Regions from separate parts of the Streptomyces sp. JK94 genome, predicted to be linked through region 3. Evidence: riboswitches for the same ligand, from Rfam matches in the RefSeq annotation. Region 3 holds a riboswitch; each other region holds the start of a gene.
The links. Region 3 has a riboswitch for cyclic di-AMP ahead of ACVV2G_RS20585 (transglycosylase family protein). Riboswitches for the same ligand answer to the same signal wherever they lie in the genome.
Positions count from the first base shown of each region.

Region 1 (5,246 bases), on a different contig from region 3:
GTACGTCCGCGGGGTGAACCCCTTCGCGAAGCCGCCGTGGCTCTCCAGCAGTACCTGGGCGGGGGTGCTCAGCCGCGCGGGCAGGATCAGGCCCGTGGTACAGCCCAGGCGCGGGTCGGTGGTGAAGGGCGCGGTCAGCTCGGTGAGCCAGCGCGGGTCGGCGACGACGTCGTCGTCGGTGAAGGCGACCACCTCACCCCGTACGGACGCGAGTCCCCGGTTGTGCGCGAGCGCGAGCCCGGGGACCGGTTCGCGGACGTACCGCACCCGCTCCCCGTACTTCCGCTCGACCAGTTCCCGGGTCTCCCCGGTCGCGGGCGCGTTGTCGACGACGAGGATCTCGAAGTCCGGGTGGTCCTGGGCGAGCAGCGAGTCCAGCGCACGGGCGAGCTGGTCCGCGCGTTCCCGGGTGGCGACCACGACACTGGCGGACGGCGGCGCGGGCAGCGGTCCGGGCGGGGGCCCGTGGGGCAGCTCCCGGGCGAGTGCCGTCAGCACCTCCGTGGGGTCGGCGCCCTCGGGCACCTCCCCGAGCAGGGTGCCGACGGGCCGACCCGACCTTCTGACCAGGAGGAACACCGCCCCGGACGTCACCGGCGCGCTGCCCGGTCCCGGCCTCAGCGCGACCCGCTCGGCCTTCTCCGTGCCCCTGGCGCTCTCCGTCCCCCTGGCGCTCTCCGTGCCTCCCGCGCTCTCCGCGTCCGGGGATGCCGCCGCGCCTTCCGCTCCGCCCGCGCCCTCCGTTCCGTCCGTCCCCTTCGTCCCCGCGGCCCCCTCGGCGACGAGATCCAGCTCGGCGACCTGTACCGGCCCGATGCTCAGGAACTCCGCTATGTCCCGCTCCGTCTTCTGCCGCGCACGCCGTGCACCGGCCATGCGCCCACCCCCTCGTGTTGCCCTGCGTCATGACCGGCGCAGCCGGGCCACGCCCCTCGACGTCCGTACCGCCAGCGACGCCAGCCGGGGCCGGCGGCGCACGAAGCCGCGCGCACGGCGGGCCGGTTCGCGGCCGAAGCGGTGCAGCGCGGCACCGGTCCCCGGGCGCGCGGCCGCTCCCTCGTACACGGGCAGTTCCCCGGTCTTCAGCGCGTCCTTGTACTCCGCCGCGCCCCGGCCCATGTCGAGCATGCCGATGCCCTCGGCGGCGGCTGCCTCGGCCATGCGCAGATGCAGGACCAGCCCCGGCGAGTACTTGGCCAGGTCCGGGTCGTACGCCGGGAACCAGCACGCCAGGACCGTCGCCGACCGCAGCCCGAAGTGGGCGGCGGCCGGCCGGCCGCCGGCGTAGAGCACGGACAGCGTGCCCGTGCACCCCGGTGCCCGGGTCCCGGCCAGCCGGGCGACCAGCCGGCTGATCCACTCCTGGGCGAACCGGTCCCGGCGCCCCGTCCTGCGGTACTGGGCCGACTTCCACTCCATCAGCGTGCGCAGCGCGGCCGGGTCACGCTCGTCGAACACGAAGCGCACGCCCCCGACCTGGCGGCCGAGTCTGCGCTCCTTGGCGAGGGTGGTCTTCAGGAACTTCGGCGACCGGGCGCGCAGCACGCTCTCGTACGCCTCGTACCCCTTCGCCACGTCGATGACGTACGTGGCGTGCTCCTCGGCGGCGGCCGGCACGAAGAGCCCCTGGTCCGCCTCCAGGTTGTCGAAGGCGAAACTCGACAGGGAGCAGGCCCGCAGCAGTCGGCGGGTGTCCGGGACGAGGCCCGGGCGCAGCACCGCTCCCTGGCAGTCCGAGACCCCGAGTCCGATCGCCCGGCCCTGGCCCAGCGGCCCGCGCTCGTACGGGAGGAAACCCGCGATGTCGCCGCCGTCGTAGACCACCGCCACCCGCGCCCGCGGCCGTACCCGGCCCACGGCGTCGGTGAACTCCGGTTCCATGAACGGATTGCGGGGCGCCGTCGACCGGGCGCGCAGCTCGCGCCAGTGCTCCCGTTCCCCCTCGCCCAGCTCCTCGGGCCTGAGCACACGCACACGTCCGCTGTTCAACCCGACCCCCCGATCAAGTCCCCTGGACAACAGGAAGGTACCCCCGGGCGCCCCCCGGCCGGTAGGTAGCGGACGATCCTGTTGCCAACCGGTGCACAGGCCTTGAAGCGGCCTTAGCCGATGATGTGCCAGGTTTCGGACACGAACGTGCGTCCTCGTGCGTACTTACGCGGTACTCGTGCGCACTCGTGCCGGACTCGCGCGTCCTCGTTCGGATGCGATCGCGGGTGAGCCGGGCAGGTGCGGTGTCCGTATTCTCTGATCATGGACCGCACCGCATATTCACTCGTCGCCACCGACCTAGACGGCACGCTGCTCCGCGGCGACGACACCGTCTCCGACCGGTCGCTGGGCGCGCTGGCACGGGTGGCCGAGGCCGGTGCGCGGCACCTGGTGGTGACCGGGAGGCCGGCGCCCCGGGTGCGGTCCCTGCTCGGCCGTCTCGGCTGCACGGGGCTCGCGGTGTGCGGACAGGGCGCGCAGGTGTACGACGCCGCCGCGCACCGGATGCTGTGGTCGGTCACCCTGGACCGGGAACTGGCGGAGACCGCGCTCGGCAAGATCGAGGCCGAGGTCGGGCAGGTGCACGCCGCCGTCGACCAGGACGGTGTCGACGGCCTCACGCTCATCGAGCCGGAGTACCTGATGCCCCACCCGACGCTGCCCGCGGTGCGGGTCGAGCGGCGCGACGAGCTGTGGAGCGCGCCGATCAGCAAGGTGCTGCTGCGCCATCCCGACCTGTCCGACGACGAGTTGGCGGCGACGGCGCGCACGGTGGTCGGCTCCCTCGCCACGGTCACGATGTCGGGGCCCGGGACGGTGGAGCTCCAGCCGTGCGGTATCACCAAGGCGACCGGTCTGGCGCTCGCCGCCGAGCACCTGGGCCTCGGCCGGCGGCGGACGATCGCCTTCGGGGACATGCCCAACGACATCCCCATGTTCCACTGGGCCGCCCACGGCGTCGCCATGGCCGACGCCCACCCCGAACTCAAGGCGGTGGCCGACGAGGTCACCCTCACGAACGAGGACGACGGCGTGGCCGTCGTCCTCGAGCGGATCTTCGGAGCCTCTTAGCAGCAGGGCTCAGTGCGGCTCTGCCGAGCCCAGCAGGCCTCTGCAGGCCTCAGCAGGGCAGCAGGACTCGGCAGGCACCGGCAGGCCTCGGCGAACCTTGGCCGGCTGCCTCGGTCCGCCGTCCCGGCGGGCGTCAGCGGGCTCAGTACGCGCCGAAGACGTTGTCCATCGAGCCGTACCGGTCGGCCGCGTAGTTGCAGGCCGCGGTGATGTTGGCGACCGGGTCGTACGGGTCCCAGGAGGTGCCGGGCACGTGGTACGCCTGGAAGGTCGGGTCGATCACCTGGAGCAGGCCCTTGGACGGGGTGCCGTTGATGGCGTTGATGTCCCAGTTGTTGATGGCGAGCGGGTTGCCGGACGACTCCCGCATGATGTTGCGGTGGATGCCCTCGTACGACCCGGGGATGCCGTGCTGCGCCATGATGTCGAGCGACTCCCGGATCCAGCCGTCGAGGGTGTCCGGGTACGTCGTCACCGCGGTGGCGGCGGTCGTGGCGGCGGCCGGGGTGGCCGCGGACGCGCTGGTGGCGCCGATGAGCGGCAGGGCGAGCACGGCGGCGCCGGTGCCGGCGACGGCGAGCTTGCGGGCGATGCGGGCGGTCCGGGTGTGACGGTTGTGACCGTTGGCAGACATGCGTGAGTCCCTCTCCTTACGCCTGCGAGGTGAGCTGTCGGGTTCGGGCGGGGAGGTGCCCGGCCGGGCCCTGACGGGCACGGCTTCACCCCGAGCCGCTCCGGTGGTGACCGGTGCGGCGACTTACCTGGGTCCCCCGCTCCTGCCTGCGAGTTTGTTGGTGGATGACTGTGCGTACGGGCGGTGGCAGGATTCGGCGTCCGCCCGACAGGCCCGGAACGTATGCGAGAGCACATGTCCGGAACAAGTGCAGGAATCACCCAACGCGCCTGTTGACCTTGGTCTGGGGGGTTTGAGGTGCTTGATCCTTTGCGGTCGCCAAGCCTCAACTGGCTTGCGGCGCAAAGGGAGGGCCTAGTCGGCGGCAGGGTTGCTCACAGGGAGGGGGAGTGAGTCAACTCACTGGCCTCGGCAAGAGCGGCAAATCGGGCATTGCTTCCAAGTGTGCGTCAATCGGCCGCGGATGGGGGTGGGGGTGGGGTGAGAGTGAGGGGTGGCGGATGGGCGGGTGGTGGCCGGGTGGGTGTGAGCGGCGGGTGCGGTCGGCCGGGTGAGGGCTGGGCGAGTGCGGCCGGGCGGGCGTGGTCGGCCGGGTGGGGGCTGGACGGGTGCGACTGGACGGGTGCGACCGGGTGGCGCCGACTGCCGTACGCGGCCTTGCCGGGGCCGCCCGGGGCCCGCTCCGTCCGGTGTTCCCGTTCGGTGTCCCCGTGTGCCGGGCGGGCATCCGTTCGGGACGGGAGGGGGGTGTGCCGGGTGGGTGACGTTCTCGGAGCGCGGGCCGTTGGGAGGAGTGATGGGATCTTCGACGGCGGCTTCCGGGCCGCCCGCACTCCGTGCCGCGGGCCTCGGGTGATGTCGATCAATATCTGCTCATATCGCCTGATCGAAATGTTGCCGCACATGATCCGATACCGACCGGCCTGTAACGGTGGGCGCTAGCGGTGATCGAAACGTGACCGGATACGCTGACTTGAGTGGTGGCAGCGACCTATCGACAAACCAGGTAATCGCCAGTGGACACCAGCAGACAGGAGACCCCTCGTGACCGTCGTCGGGCCGTTCGGGCTGAGCGTGCGGGACCAGGCTCTGGAAGCCGATGTCCAGGCCGGATTGGTTGCTGTCGAGGAAGGGTTGCTTGAGGCAACCAAAAGCGAGGTGCCCTTCATCACGGAGGCCGCCCAGCACCTGGTGCGGGCGGGGGGCAAACGGTTCCGGCCGTTGCTGGTGATGCTCGCGTCCCAGTTCGGCGACCCCTACGCCCCCGGGATCGTGCCCTCGGCGGTCGTCGTGGAGCTGACCCACCTCGCCACGCTGTACCACGACGACGTGATGGACGAGGCCACCGTGCGGCGCGGGGTGCCCAGCGCGAACACCCGCTGGGACAACTCGGTCGCGGTCCTCACCGGCGACTTCCTGTTCGCCCGCGCCTCCCAGATCCTCGCCGACCTCGGCCCCGAGGCGGTCCGCGTGCAGGCCCTGGCGTTCGAACGGCTGGTGACCGGCCAGATCCTGGAGACGGCGGGCCCGCAGGACGGACGGGACCCGG
Region 1 covers NZ_JBSICH010000015.1:89,839-95,084, forward strand. The annotation lists gene ACVV2G_RS14885 (glycosyltransferase family 2 protein) at 1-876, opposite strand, end outside; gene ACVV2G_RS14890 (GNAT family N-acetyltransferase) at 904-1,974, opposite strand; gene ACVV2G_RS14895 (HAD family hydrolase) at 2,254-3,063, shown strand; gene ACVV2G_RS14900 (transglycosylase SLT domain-containing protein) at 3,206-3,697, opposite strand; cyclic di-AMP (ydaO/yuaA leader) riboswitch at 3,703-3,870, opposite strand; gene ACVV2G_RS14905 (polyprenyl synthetase family protein) at 4,742-5,246, shown strand, end outside.
Region 1: another riboswitch for cyclic di-AMP. It lies ahead of ACVV2G_RS14900 (transglycosylase SLT domain-containing protein); the one in region 3 lies ahead of ACVV2G_RS20585 (transglycosylase family protein).

Region 2 (5,246 bases), on a different contig from region 3:
CCGACACGGGCGCGGCGGACGCGGGCCCGTTCGCCCCGGTCCGCTTCCACTCCAGGTGAGGGGTCGGGATCTCCTCCAGGAAGCGCGAGGGCGGGTTGTACGACGGCTGCCCCCAGGCGCTGCGCAGTGTCGACCGGGTCAGGTACAGCCGCTCCCGGGCGCGCGTGATGCCGACGTACGCCAGGCGCCGCTCCTCCTCCAGCTCCTTGGCCTGGCCGAGGGCGCGCATGTGCGGGAAGACGCCGTCCTCCATGCCGGTGAGGAAGACCACCGGGAACTCCAGGCCCTTGGCGGTGTGCAGGGTCATCAGGGTGACGACGCCGCCGCCGTCCTCCTCGTCCGGGATCTGGTCGGAGTCCGCGACCAGCGCCACCTTCTCCAGGAAGTCGGCCAGGGTCCCGGTCTCCTCGCCCTCGGCCCGCTCCTGCTCGAACTCCAGGGCGACGGCGGCGAGTTCCTGGAGGTTCTCGATCCGGGTCTCGTCCTGCGGGTCGGTGGAGGCCTGCAACTCGGCGAGGTACCCGGTGCGTTCGAGGATCGCCTCCAGGACGGTCGCCGGTCCGGCGCCGGACTCGACGATCGTACGGAGGTCCTCCATGAGGGCGTTGAACCGCTTGACGGCGTTCGCGGAGCGCGCGGCCATGCCGTACGCCTCGTCGACGCGTTTGAGTGCCTGCGGGAAGCTGATCCTCTCCCGCTGGGAGAGGGCGTCGATCATGGCCTCGGCGCGGTCGCCGATGCCCCGCTTGGGGACGTTGAGGATCCGCCGCAGCGGCACCGAGTCCTCGGGGTTGGCCAGCACCCGCAGGTAGGCCAGGACGTCCCGGACCTCCTTGCGCTCGTAGAAGCGGACGCCGCCGACGACCTTGTAGGGCAGGCCGACGCGGATGAAGACCTCCTCGAAGACGCGGGACTGGGCGTTGGTGCGGTAGAAGACGGCGACGTCGCCGGCCTTCGCCTCGCCCGCGTCCGTGAGGCGGTCTATCTCGTCGGCGACGAACTGGGCCTCGTCGTGCTCGGTGTCGGCGACGTAGCCGGTGATCCGCGCACCCTCGCCCTGGTTGGTCCACAGGTTCTTGGGACGGCGGGACTCGTTGCGCTCGATGACCGCGTTGGCGGCGCTGAGGATGGTCTGGGTGGAGCGGTAGTTCTGCTCCAGGAGGATCGTCGTGGCGTCCGGGTAGTCCTCCTCGAACTGGAGGATGTTGCGGATGGTGGCGCCGCGGAAGGCGTAGATCGACTGGTCGGCGTCGCCCACCACGCACAGCTCGGCGGGCGGGACCTCGGCCTCGGGCGGTACGTCGACGGGGTGCTCGGTGGTGCCGACCAGCTCGCGGACCAGGGAGTACTGGGCGTGGTTGGTGTCCTGGTACTCGTCGACCAGGACGTGCCGGAAGCGGCGGCGGTAGTGCTCGGCGACGTCCGGGAAGGCGCGGAGCAGGTTGACCGTCGTCATGATCAGGTCGTCGAAGTCGAGGGCGTTGGCCTCGCGCAGCCGCGACTGGTAGAGCGCGTACGCCTGGGCGAGCGTCTTCTCGAAGCCGTCGTTCGCCTGGGCGGCGAAGTCCTCCTCGTCGATCAGCTCGTTCTTCAGGTTCGAGATCTTGGCGCTGAAGGACTTCGGCGGGAACTTCTTCGGGTCGAGATCGAGGTCCCGGCAGACCAGGGCCATCAGGCGCTTGGAGTCGGCGGCGTCGTAGATCGAGAACGACGACGTGAAACCGAGCCTCTTCGACTCCCGGCGCAGGATGCGGACGCAGGCGCTGTGGAAGGTCATCACCCACATCGCGTTCGCGCGCGGGCCGACGAGCTGCTCGACGCGCTCCTTCATCTCGCCGGCGGCCTTGTTGGTGAAGGTGATCGCGAGGATCTGGCCGGGGTGGACGCTCCGCTCGGCCAGCAGGTGGGCGATGCGGTGGGTGAGGACGCGGGTCTTGCCGGACCCGGCGCCGGCCACGATGAGCAGTGGGGTGCCGGAGTGGACGACGGCGGCGCGCTGGTTCTCGTTCAGTCCCTCCAGGAGCGCGGCCGGGTCCAGGGCGGGGCGCGGGGCGCCGTCCCGGTAGTGGGTGTCGCGGTCCGGAGGCGTGTCGAACTTCCCGGCGAACAGATCGTGCGGCACCGCTTCCGGTGCGTGATCGTCCTCGGGCGGGGGCGGGGGCTCCTCCTCGTGACCGCGGGGGGTCTGGAGGCTCGCCAGGAAGCTGTCGTCAAAGAGGCTGCTCATCGCTCTCCGAGTCTAGGGCGCCCCACCGACAACCCGGCGCCACCCCGGAAAACGGCCGGTATCCCGGCTTCGGGCACGCCCTGCTGCGGGTCCTCGCACCAAGAGTGACGCCCGCACCGGAGGTCACGAAAATGTATCGGGCATATCACCCACCAACCTTCACAGCGGCCTCACGAGTTGGCTACGGTGCGGGCAGGCCGCACGGCCCCCTCCGGCGAACGTCGCCGGGCCGCGCGGCCTCCGCCGAGTCCGGCGTGCCCGCACGGCGCCCGGAGCCGGGGACCCAACCGAGCACCTTGGGGTGAATCGGCCGAACGCCCCCGACGGGGCGGACCCGCCGTAGGGCAACCCTTCCGAACCACCGCCCGAACCCGACAGCTAACCCGGTAGGCGGACGGTTGGAAGGAGTCGCCTCCTTGGCGTCGCACCGCAAGTCGCGTCCCACGGGTACGCGCGTCGCAGGCATACGGACCCCGGCCCTCGCCACGGCGGCCATCACCTCGGTGGCCCTGCTGTCCCAGACGGCCACCGCCGCCCCGTCGGACGACGGCAGGCCGAGCCTCGAAGAGGTCGAGAAGAAGGTCGACGACCTGTACCGCCAGGCGGGGTCGGCGACCGAGAAGTACAACGCGGCCAAGGAGAAGACGTCCAAGCAGCGCAAGCGCGTGGACACCCTCCTCGACGACGTCGCGAAGCGCACCCAGCGGCTCAACGAGGCGCGCGAGGAGCTGGGGTCCTTCGCCGCCGCCCAGTACCGCACGGGCTCCGCGATCCCGGAGACCGCGACCTTCCTGCTCGCGGACTCGCCGCAGGACTACGTCGACCGCGACCACCTGCTGGGCAGGCTCACCGACCGCCAGAAGGACGCGGTCGACGACTACGTCACCCAGCAGTCCGAGACGATGCAGAAGCGCCGCGAGGCCACCGAGAGCCTCGCGACGCTCACCGAGTCGCAGAACGACCTGCAGACGGCCAAGGCCACCGTCCAGCGGAAGCTCTCCACCGCGCGCGAGCTGCTGTCGGAGCTGACCGCCGAGGAGAAGGCCCGGCTCGCCGCGATCGAGAGGAAGAAGCAGGAGGAGGCCGCCCGCAAGGCCGCGGAGCTCGCGAGAGAGCAGGCCGAGGAGCGGGAACGGCAGGAACGGGCCGCCCAGCGGGAAAGCGGCACCGCCTCCGGTTCGTCGGGCTCCTCCGCCTCCGGCTCCTCCGGCTCGTCGGGGTCCTCCGGCGGCACCGGTACGTCGGATGCCACCCCGCCTGACGCCTCGTACGGCACCAAGGCCGAGAAGGCACTCGCCTTCGCCCGCGCCCAGATCGGCAAGCCGTACGTGTGGGGCGCCGCGGGCCCCGGCTCCTACGACTGCTCGGGCCTCACCCAGGCCGCCTGGAAGGCCGCGGACGTGACGCTGCCGCGTACCACCTACGACCAGGTGAACGCCGGCACGACCGTCCCGGTCTCCCAGGCGCAACCCGGCGACCTGGTCTTCTTCTACGACAACCTCGGCCACGTCGGCCTCTACATCGGCAACGGCATGATGATCCACGCCCCGAAGCCGGGCGCGTACGTCCGTGAGGAGTCGATCTTCTACGACGGCGAGTCGTCGGTCCACAGCGTGGTGCGCCCGGCCTGAGCCGCACGGCTCTCTAGCATCGGGCGCATGTCATCGGGCACCACCCCCCACCCTCTGCGCGCCTGGTGGGCGCAGCGTCCGCCGGCGGCCGGGGCCGCGGTGATGGCGACCGGCATCCTGTCGATCGGCCTGCACCTGACGGGCCACCAGCTCCTGTCCCGCGTCACCCTGGTCCTGGCCTGCGCGGCCTGGCTGACCCTGGCGGCGAACTTCGGCCACCTGCTGCTGGTCGAGCGCACGCGGTGGGTGACGCGGGCGGGGACGCCGGGCGCGCTCACCGCCGTCGCCGCGACGACCGTGCTCGGCACCCGCCTCTCCCTGCTCGGTTGGCCCGTCCCGGCGGCGGCCCTGCTGGTGCTGGCGGTACTGCTGTGGCCGGTTCTGCTGCTGGTGGTCGTACGGCGCCGGGGGCGCCGGATGCCGGGGGCGGTGTTCCTGGGCTGCGTGGCCACGGAGGGGCTCGCCGTGCTCGGCGCCACGCTCGCCGCCGCCACCTCGGCGCCCTGGCTGGCGTACGCGTCCCTGGTGCCGTTCTGGCTGGGGATCGTGCTGTACCTGATCGCGCTGTTCCGCTTCGACCTGCGGCAGGTGGCCCGGGGGAACGGGGACCACTGGCTGGCGGGCGGCGCGCTCGCCATCTCCGCGCTCGCCGGTGCCCAGCTGCTCGCGGCGGCCGGGACCGGCATGTACATGTGGAACGAGGACGACAGCGCCGTCCTGCACGACCTGACCGTCTTCCTGCTGGCCCTGGACCTGGCCTGGTACGCCGTGCTCCTCGCCGCCGAGATCGCCTGGCCCCGGGTCCGCTACGACGTGCGCCGCTGGTCGACCGCCTTTCCCCTCGGCATGACGGCGGCGGCGACCCTGTCCGTCGCCGCCGCCGTCGACGTCCCGTGGCTGGACGCCCCCGGTCGGGTGCTGCTGTGGATCGCGGTGGCCGCGTGGCTGGCGGTCGGGGCCGGGGCGGTCGTCCAGGCCCGGGCGGGGCTGCGGCCGGCGGGCGCGGACGGCGGGGAACTCAGGTCCACAGCACCGCGATGAAGACGTTCACGACGGTCAGCAGGCCCACCAGGCCGAACAGCGGTTTCTCCACCTTCTGGTCGTCGCGCTTCACGTAGACCAGGCCGAGGATCACGATCAGCACGGCGAGCTTCACGCCGATCTTGATGTTGTCGACGGAGTGGTCCTGGGCCTGGTGGAGACCGACCAGGGCCACTCCGGTCACCAGCATCGTCAGCGCCCCGTGCAGCATCGCCGGGATGAAGCGGGCCGTGCCCCGGCCCATCGCCTTCATCTGGGTCAGGAAGCCTCCGAGGAGCGCCGCGATACCGATGATGTGGAGACCGACGAAGAGGTGGATGAGTACGTCCATGAGGCCGGAGCCTAGC
Region 2 covers NZ_JBSICH010000006.1:331,780-337,025, forward strand. The annotation lists gene pcrA (DNA helicase PcrA) at 1-2,227, opposite strand, end outside; cyclic di-AMP (ydaO/yuaA leader) riboswitch at 2,459-2,636, shown strand; gene ACVV2G_RS06360 (C40 family peptidase) at 2,644-3,858, shown strand; gene ACVV2G_RS06365 (tellurite resistance/C4-dicarboxylate transporter family protein) at 3,886-4,899, shown strand; gene ACVV2G_RS06370 (hypothetical protein) at 4,877-5,230, opposite strand.
Region 2: another riboswitch for cyclic di-AMP. It lies ahead of ACVV2G_RS06360 (C40 family peptidase); the one in region 3 lies ahead of ACVV2G_RS20585 (transglycosylase family protein).

Region 3 (5,246 bases):
CCAGTCGTCCTCGAACAGCGGGTCCTCGATGGAGACCAGCGGGTACGCCTCGACCAGCTCGGCGTAGTAGTCGGTCATCTCGGCGGCCGTGCGCTCCTTGCCCTCGAAGGCGTAGGAGCCGTCCTTGTAGAACTCGGACGCGGCGACGTCGAGCGCCAGGGCGATCTGCTCGCCGGGGGTGTAGCCGGCCTCCTTGATCGCCTCGAGGATGAGGTCGAGGGCCTCGCGGTTGGAGCCGAGGTTCGGGGCGAAGCCGCCCTCGTCGCCGAGGCCGGTGGCCAGGCCCTTGTTCTTCAGGACCTTCTTGAGGGTGTGGTAGATCTCGGCGCCCCAGCGCAGGGCCTCGGAGAAGGACTCCGCGCCGATCGGGGCGATCATGAACTCCTGGATGTCCACGTTGGAGTCGGCGTGCGAGCCGCCGTTCAGGATGTTCATCATCGGCACCGGCAGCAGGTGCGCGTTCGGGCCGCCCAGGTAGCGGAAGAGCGGCAGGTCGCTGGCCTCGGACGCGGCGTGCGCGACGGCGAGCGAGACGCCGAGGATGGCGTTGGCGCCGAGCGAGCCCTTGTTGTCGGTGGCGTCCAGGTCGAACATGGCCTGGTCGATCAGGCGCTGCTCGGTGGCGTCGTAGCCGACCAGCTCCGGGCCGATCTGCTCGATGACGGCCAGGACGGCCTTCTCGACGCCCTTGCCCAGGTAACGGCCCGGGTCGCCGTCACGGAGTTCGATGGCCTCGAACGCACCGGTGGAGGCACCGGACGGAACGGCGGCACGACCCGTGCTGCCGTCGTCGAGGCCGACCTCGACCTCGACCGTGGGGTTGCCTCGGGAGTCCAGGATTTCCCGGGCTACGACGACGTCGATGGACGGCACGAGCATCTCCTTCTTCCATGTGACGCTTCGGTGTGACGCGCGGGCCCACGGGACCGCGGCGGCTCTGCGGGACCGAGCCTAACCGGCTCCGGACGATCGGCCAGCCGATCGCCCACCCGATGGACAGAACCGAGAGTAAATTGTTTCCGAACGGAACAAAGACGTTTCCGGAAACACGTGCGGATCCGGGGCGGAACCCCGGGACGGGGTGGGGACGTGAAAATCCCGTCCCGGTGCGTACGGGGGAATACGCACCGGGACGGGAGCAAGGGGGGCCGCTGCCTACTTCAGGTGCAGCTGCTGGCCCGGGTAGATGAGGTCGGCCTCGTCGACGATGTCGTCGTTCAGCTCGAACAGCTCGGCCCAGCCGCCCTTGACGTCGTGCTCCGCGGCGATCGAGCTGAGGGTGTCGCCCTTGACGACCTTGTACTCGCCGTCGCCCTTCTCGACCTTCTTGCCGGTCGGGGTGGTGACGGTCTTCTTCTCGGCCGGCTTCTCGGCGGCCGGGCGCTCGTCGGAACGCGAGGCCTTCTGCTCGGTGGAGCGGTCGGCGGTGGAGCCGCTGCTCTGGCTCTGCGAGCTGCCGGAGCTGCCGGAGGACTGCGCGGAGCCGCCGCCCTGACTCCCGGTGGAGCCGCCGCCGGTGTACGCGGCGCTCGACAGGCCGGTGCCGCAGACCGGCCAGGCACCCTTGCCCTGGCCCGCGAGCACCTTCTCGGCGATCTCGATCTGCTGCGCCTTGCTGGCCTGGTCGGCGGTCGAGGCGTACTGCGTGCCGCCGTAGCCGGCCCAGGTGGAGGCGGAGAACTGCAGGCCGCCGTAGTAACCGTTGCCGGTGTTGATGGACCAGTTGCCGCCGGACTCGCACTGGGCGACGGCGTCCCACTCGGACGCGGTGGCGGCGGAGGCGTTGCCGGCCGCCATCAGCGGGGCGGCGACGGCGGCACCGGTGACACCGGCGACGGCGATGACACGGGTGGCCTTGGACGGGCGGCGGTGCTTGCCCTTGCCGGAAAACAGCATGGTTGATCCCCTCACCGACGCCTGCGAGGTGAGCTGTCGGGTTCGGGCCGGTTGAGTTGCCCGGCCGGGTTCCTCGCGGAACTCGGCTCCACCCCTAGCCGCTCCGGCTCAACTGCCCGGTGCGGCACTTACCTTGGGTCCCCCGCTCCTGCCTGCGGCGCTTGCGCGACGACTGTTCCCGGACGGCCGCTGGCAGGATTCGGCGTTGCGGCAGCCGGGGCCCGCGATGGCGAGCGATCACGACCGTAGACACGCGCGCCGCGGATTTTCAAAGACGATCACGACTTCTGAGACCTATATCTCACGTGATCCAAAACGGACATACGGCTCGAACCGTGACGCGAACTCCCCCTACTTTTCACCCGATTCGCCCCCGACCGTGAGCGTCTGACCGGGCAGGATGTGGTCCGGGTCGGCGCCGACGACCTCCTCGTTGCCGGTGTAGAGCGAGCGCCATCCGCCGTCGACCCCAAGGGAGTCGGCGATGCCCCAGAGACTGTCGCCGGACCGCACGGTGTAGGACCCGTCCACGACCTCTCGCGCCTCTCCCTCACCGCGCGAGGCGTGCCGCCCCGACGGGTCGGACGCACGCTCGTCCACCGGGTTCTCGTCGGCATTGCCGCCGCGGTGCTTGCCCGCGCCGGACTCATCGGTCTCGGCGAGGGGTGAAGAAGCGTCACTCTGCCCGACCTTGTCCACTTCATCACCCTTGGTGGTGGGTGCGGAAGAGCTGCCGGAATCCTGTGGACCGAGACCCGCCGCGGAGTCGGACGAACCGGACCCGGCCGACTCGCTCCGGTCGGCCGACGAGGCGCCGGAGGTGGACGAGGGCGAGGCGGACGGCGACAGTCCGGGCCGCGGCTCCGATGTCCCGGACGAGCCGTCCGACTCCGGGGAACCGGTCAAACCGGACGGATCAGACGGATCGGCCGACGCGGGCGCGGTGGGGGCCGAGGAGGCGTCCGCGCCCTCCGACGAGCCGTCACCCGTCGCACCCGTGCCGCCGTCCGCGGCCCCCGGGGCGTTCCCGATGCCCGCGAGCGGCGCGCAGGTCGGCCAGGCGGCGACGCCCTGGTCCGCGCGCAGCTTCTCGGCGACTCTTATCTGCTGGGAGCGACTGGCCTGGTCGGCGCTCGGCGCGTATTCCAGGCCGCCGTACCGCTCCCAGTCGTCCTGCGACAGCTGCAGGCCGCCGTAGTACCCGTTGCCGCTGTTCTGGCTCCACGCGCCGCCGGTCTCGCACTCGGCGACCCGGTCCCAGTTCGTCCCGTCGACCGCGTGCGCGCCGGTGGCGCCGAGGAGCGGGATCGCGATGGCGGAGCCCGTCACTCCAGCGGCGACGACCAGGGCGGGAGCCTGGCGGGGGCGGCGGTGACGACCGTTCCCGGAGAGCATGCGACGACCTTTCACGAGACAGCGGGGACCGCGCGGCGGTGAGGCTCAGGGCCACGCTGATCCGTGAACGTATAGGCAGATGATCGCTTGTCACAAGTTCATGCCGCGCAGATCACGTGAAGATCACAAAGGTGAGGGCGTGTCATGTTTGCGGAGGTGACGTACCGTTCCGTTCCTCCGGTGCGACCGGGGTGAACGACACGGGCAGGGTGCGCAGGCCCCGCATGATGAGCCCTCCGCGCCAGCGCAGTTCCGCCGGATCCGCGGCGAGGCTCAGGTCCGGGAGGCGGGTGAGGAGGGTGGCGAGCGCGGTCTGCCCCTCCAGCCGGGCGAGCGGGGCGCCCAGGCAGTAGTGGATGCCGTGGCCGTACCCGAGGTGCTGGCTGTCCCGGCGGGAGAGGTCGAGCGTGTTCGGGTCCGCGAACCGCTCCGGGTCCCGGTCGGCGGCGGCGAGGACGACGAGAACGGGGTCGCCCGCCGCGACGTCCTGCCCGCCGAGGGACAGCGGCCGGGTGGCGAAACGCCAGGTGGCCATCTCCACCGGACCGTCGTAGCGCAGGAGTTCCTCCACGCCGGTCTCCAGCAGGGCGTGCTCCCCGGCGGCGAGGGACGTCTGCAGGCGGCCCCGCTGCTCGGGGTGGGTGAGCAGGGCGTACATGCCGTTGCCGATGAGGTTCACGGTGGTCTCGAACCCTGCGAAGAGCAGGATGAAGGCCATGGCGGCGGCCTCGTTCTCGGTGAGGTGCTCGCCGTGGTCGGAGGCGCGGATGAGGCCGGAGATGAGGTCCTCACCGGGGCCGGCCTCGGGCGGCAGCGCCGCGCGCTTGCGGTGGATGAGGTCGGCGAGGTAGCTCCGCATCTTCTTCACCGACCGCGCGACCCCGCCCCGCGGTCCCCCACCGTGACGGATCATCATGCCCGCCCAGTCCCGGAAGTCGTCCTGGTCCTCCCGGGGTACGCCGAGCAGGTCGCAGATGGCGTGGATGGGGAGGGGAAAGGCGAAGTCGTGGATGAGGTCGGCGCTGCCGGTGCCGGCGAACCGGTCGACGAGTCCGTCGGCCAGCTCCTGCACGCGGGGCGCGAACTCGGCCACGCGGCGCGGGGTGAAGGCCCTGCTGACCAGCCGGCGCAGCCGGGTGTGGTCGGGCGGGTCGATGTTCAGCAGGTGGGTCATCAGCTCGGCCTTCCGCTCCCCCGGAATGCCGGTCTTGCCCTTGGCGTGCGCGGACTCGTCGTGGTGGGCCGGGTTCTTGGACAGCCGAGGGTCGGCGAGCGCCTGCTTGGCGTCGGCGTACCGGGTCACCAGCCAGGCCTCCACGCCGCTGGGCAGCCGCGTCCGGTGCACGGGCGCGTGCTCGCGCAGCCAGGCGTACGCGGGGTAGGGGTCGCTCGCGAACTCCCAGGTGAAAAGCTCGGGGGTGGGACAGTCGGGCGTGGAGTGGTCGGTCACCCCTCGACCGTATCCGGGGCGGCGGGGGCGGCCGGGGTGCAGGTGCCTCTTCTCCGGGGCTCGGGCGCCGGGGGGCCGTTTCCCGGGGCTCCGTTTCCCGGGGCTCCGTTTCCCGGGGCTCCTCCGGTGTTCCCTCCCCGGTGCTCCTTTCCTCCGCCGGTACCGGACGGCATCGGCCTCAGCCCTCGGCGCCCTCCGCCTCCCTGATCGCGTCCCGGTACGCCCGGGCCGCCGCTCTCAGGGCCGCTTCCGGGTCCGTGCCCTCGGCCTCGGCGCGGGCCGCCAGGGACAGCAGTTCGTAGCCGATGCCCTCGCCGGAGGGCAGGGGGACCGGGAGGCCTGCCGTGCGCACCCGGGAGGCGAGCTTCGCGGCGAAGGCGAGGCCGGGCTGGCCGAGCGGGACGCCCTCGGTGACCGAGGTGCGCTGCTTCTCGGCCGCCTTGGTGCGCAGCCAGTGCTCCCTGACCTCCTCCGGGGTGGAGGCCGTCTCGTCGCCGAACACGTG
Region 3 covers NZ_JBSICH010000022.1:3,351-8,596, forward strand. The annotation lists gene eno (phosphopyruvate hydratase) at 1-873, opposite strand, end outside; gene ACVV2G_RS20585 (transglycosylase family protein) at 1,156-1,896, opposite strand; cyclic di-AMP (ydaO/yuaA leader) riboswitch at 1,900-2,066, opposite strand; gene ACVV2G_RS20590 (transglycosylase family protein) at 2,248-3,291, opposite strand; gene ACVV2G_RS20595 (cytochrome P450 family protein) at 3,434-4,741, opposite strand; gene ACVV2G_RS20600 (nucleoside triphosphate pyrophosphohydrolase) at 4,920-5,246, opposite strand, start outside.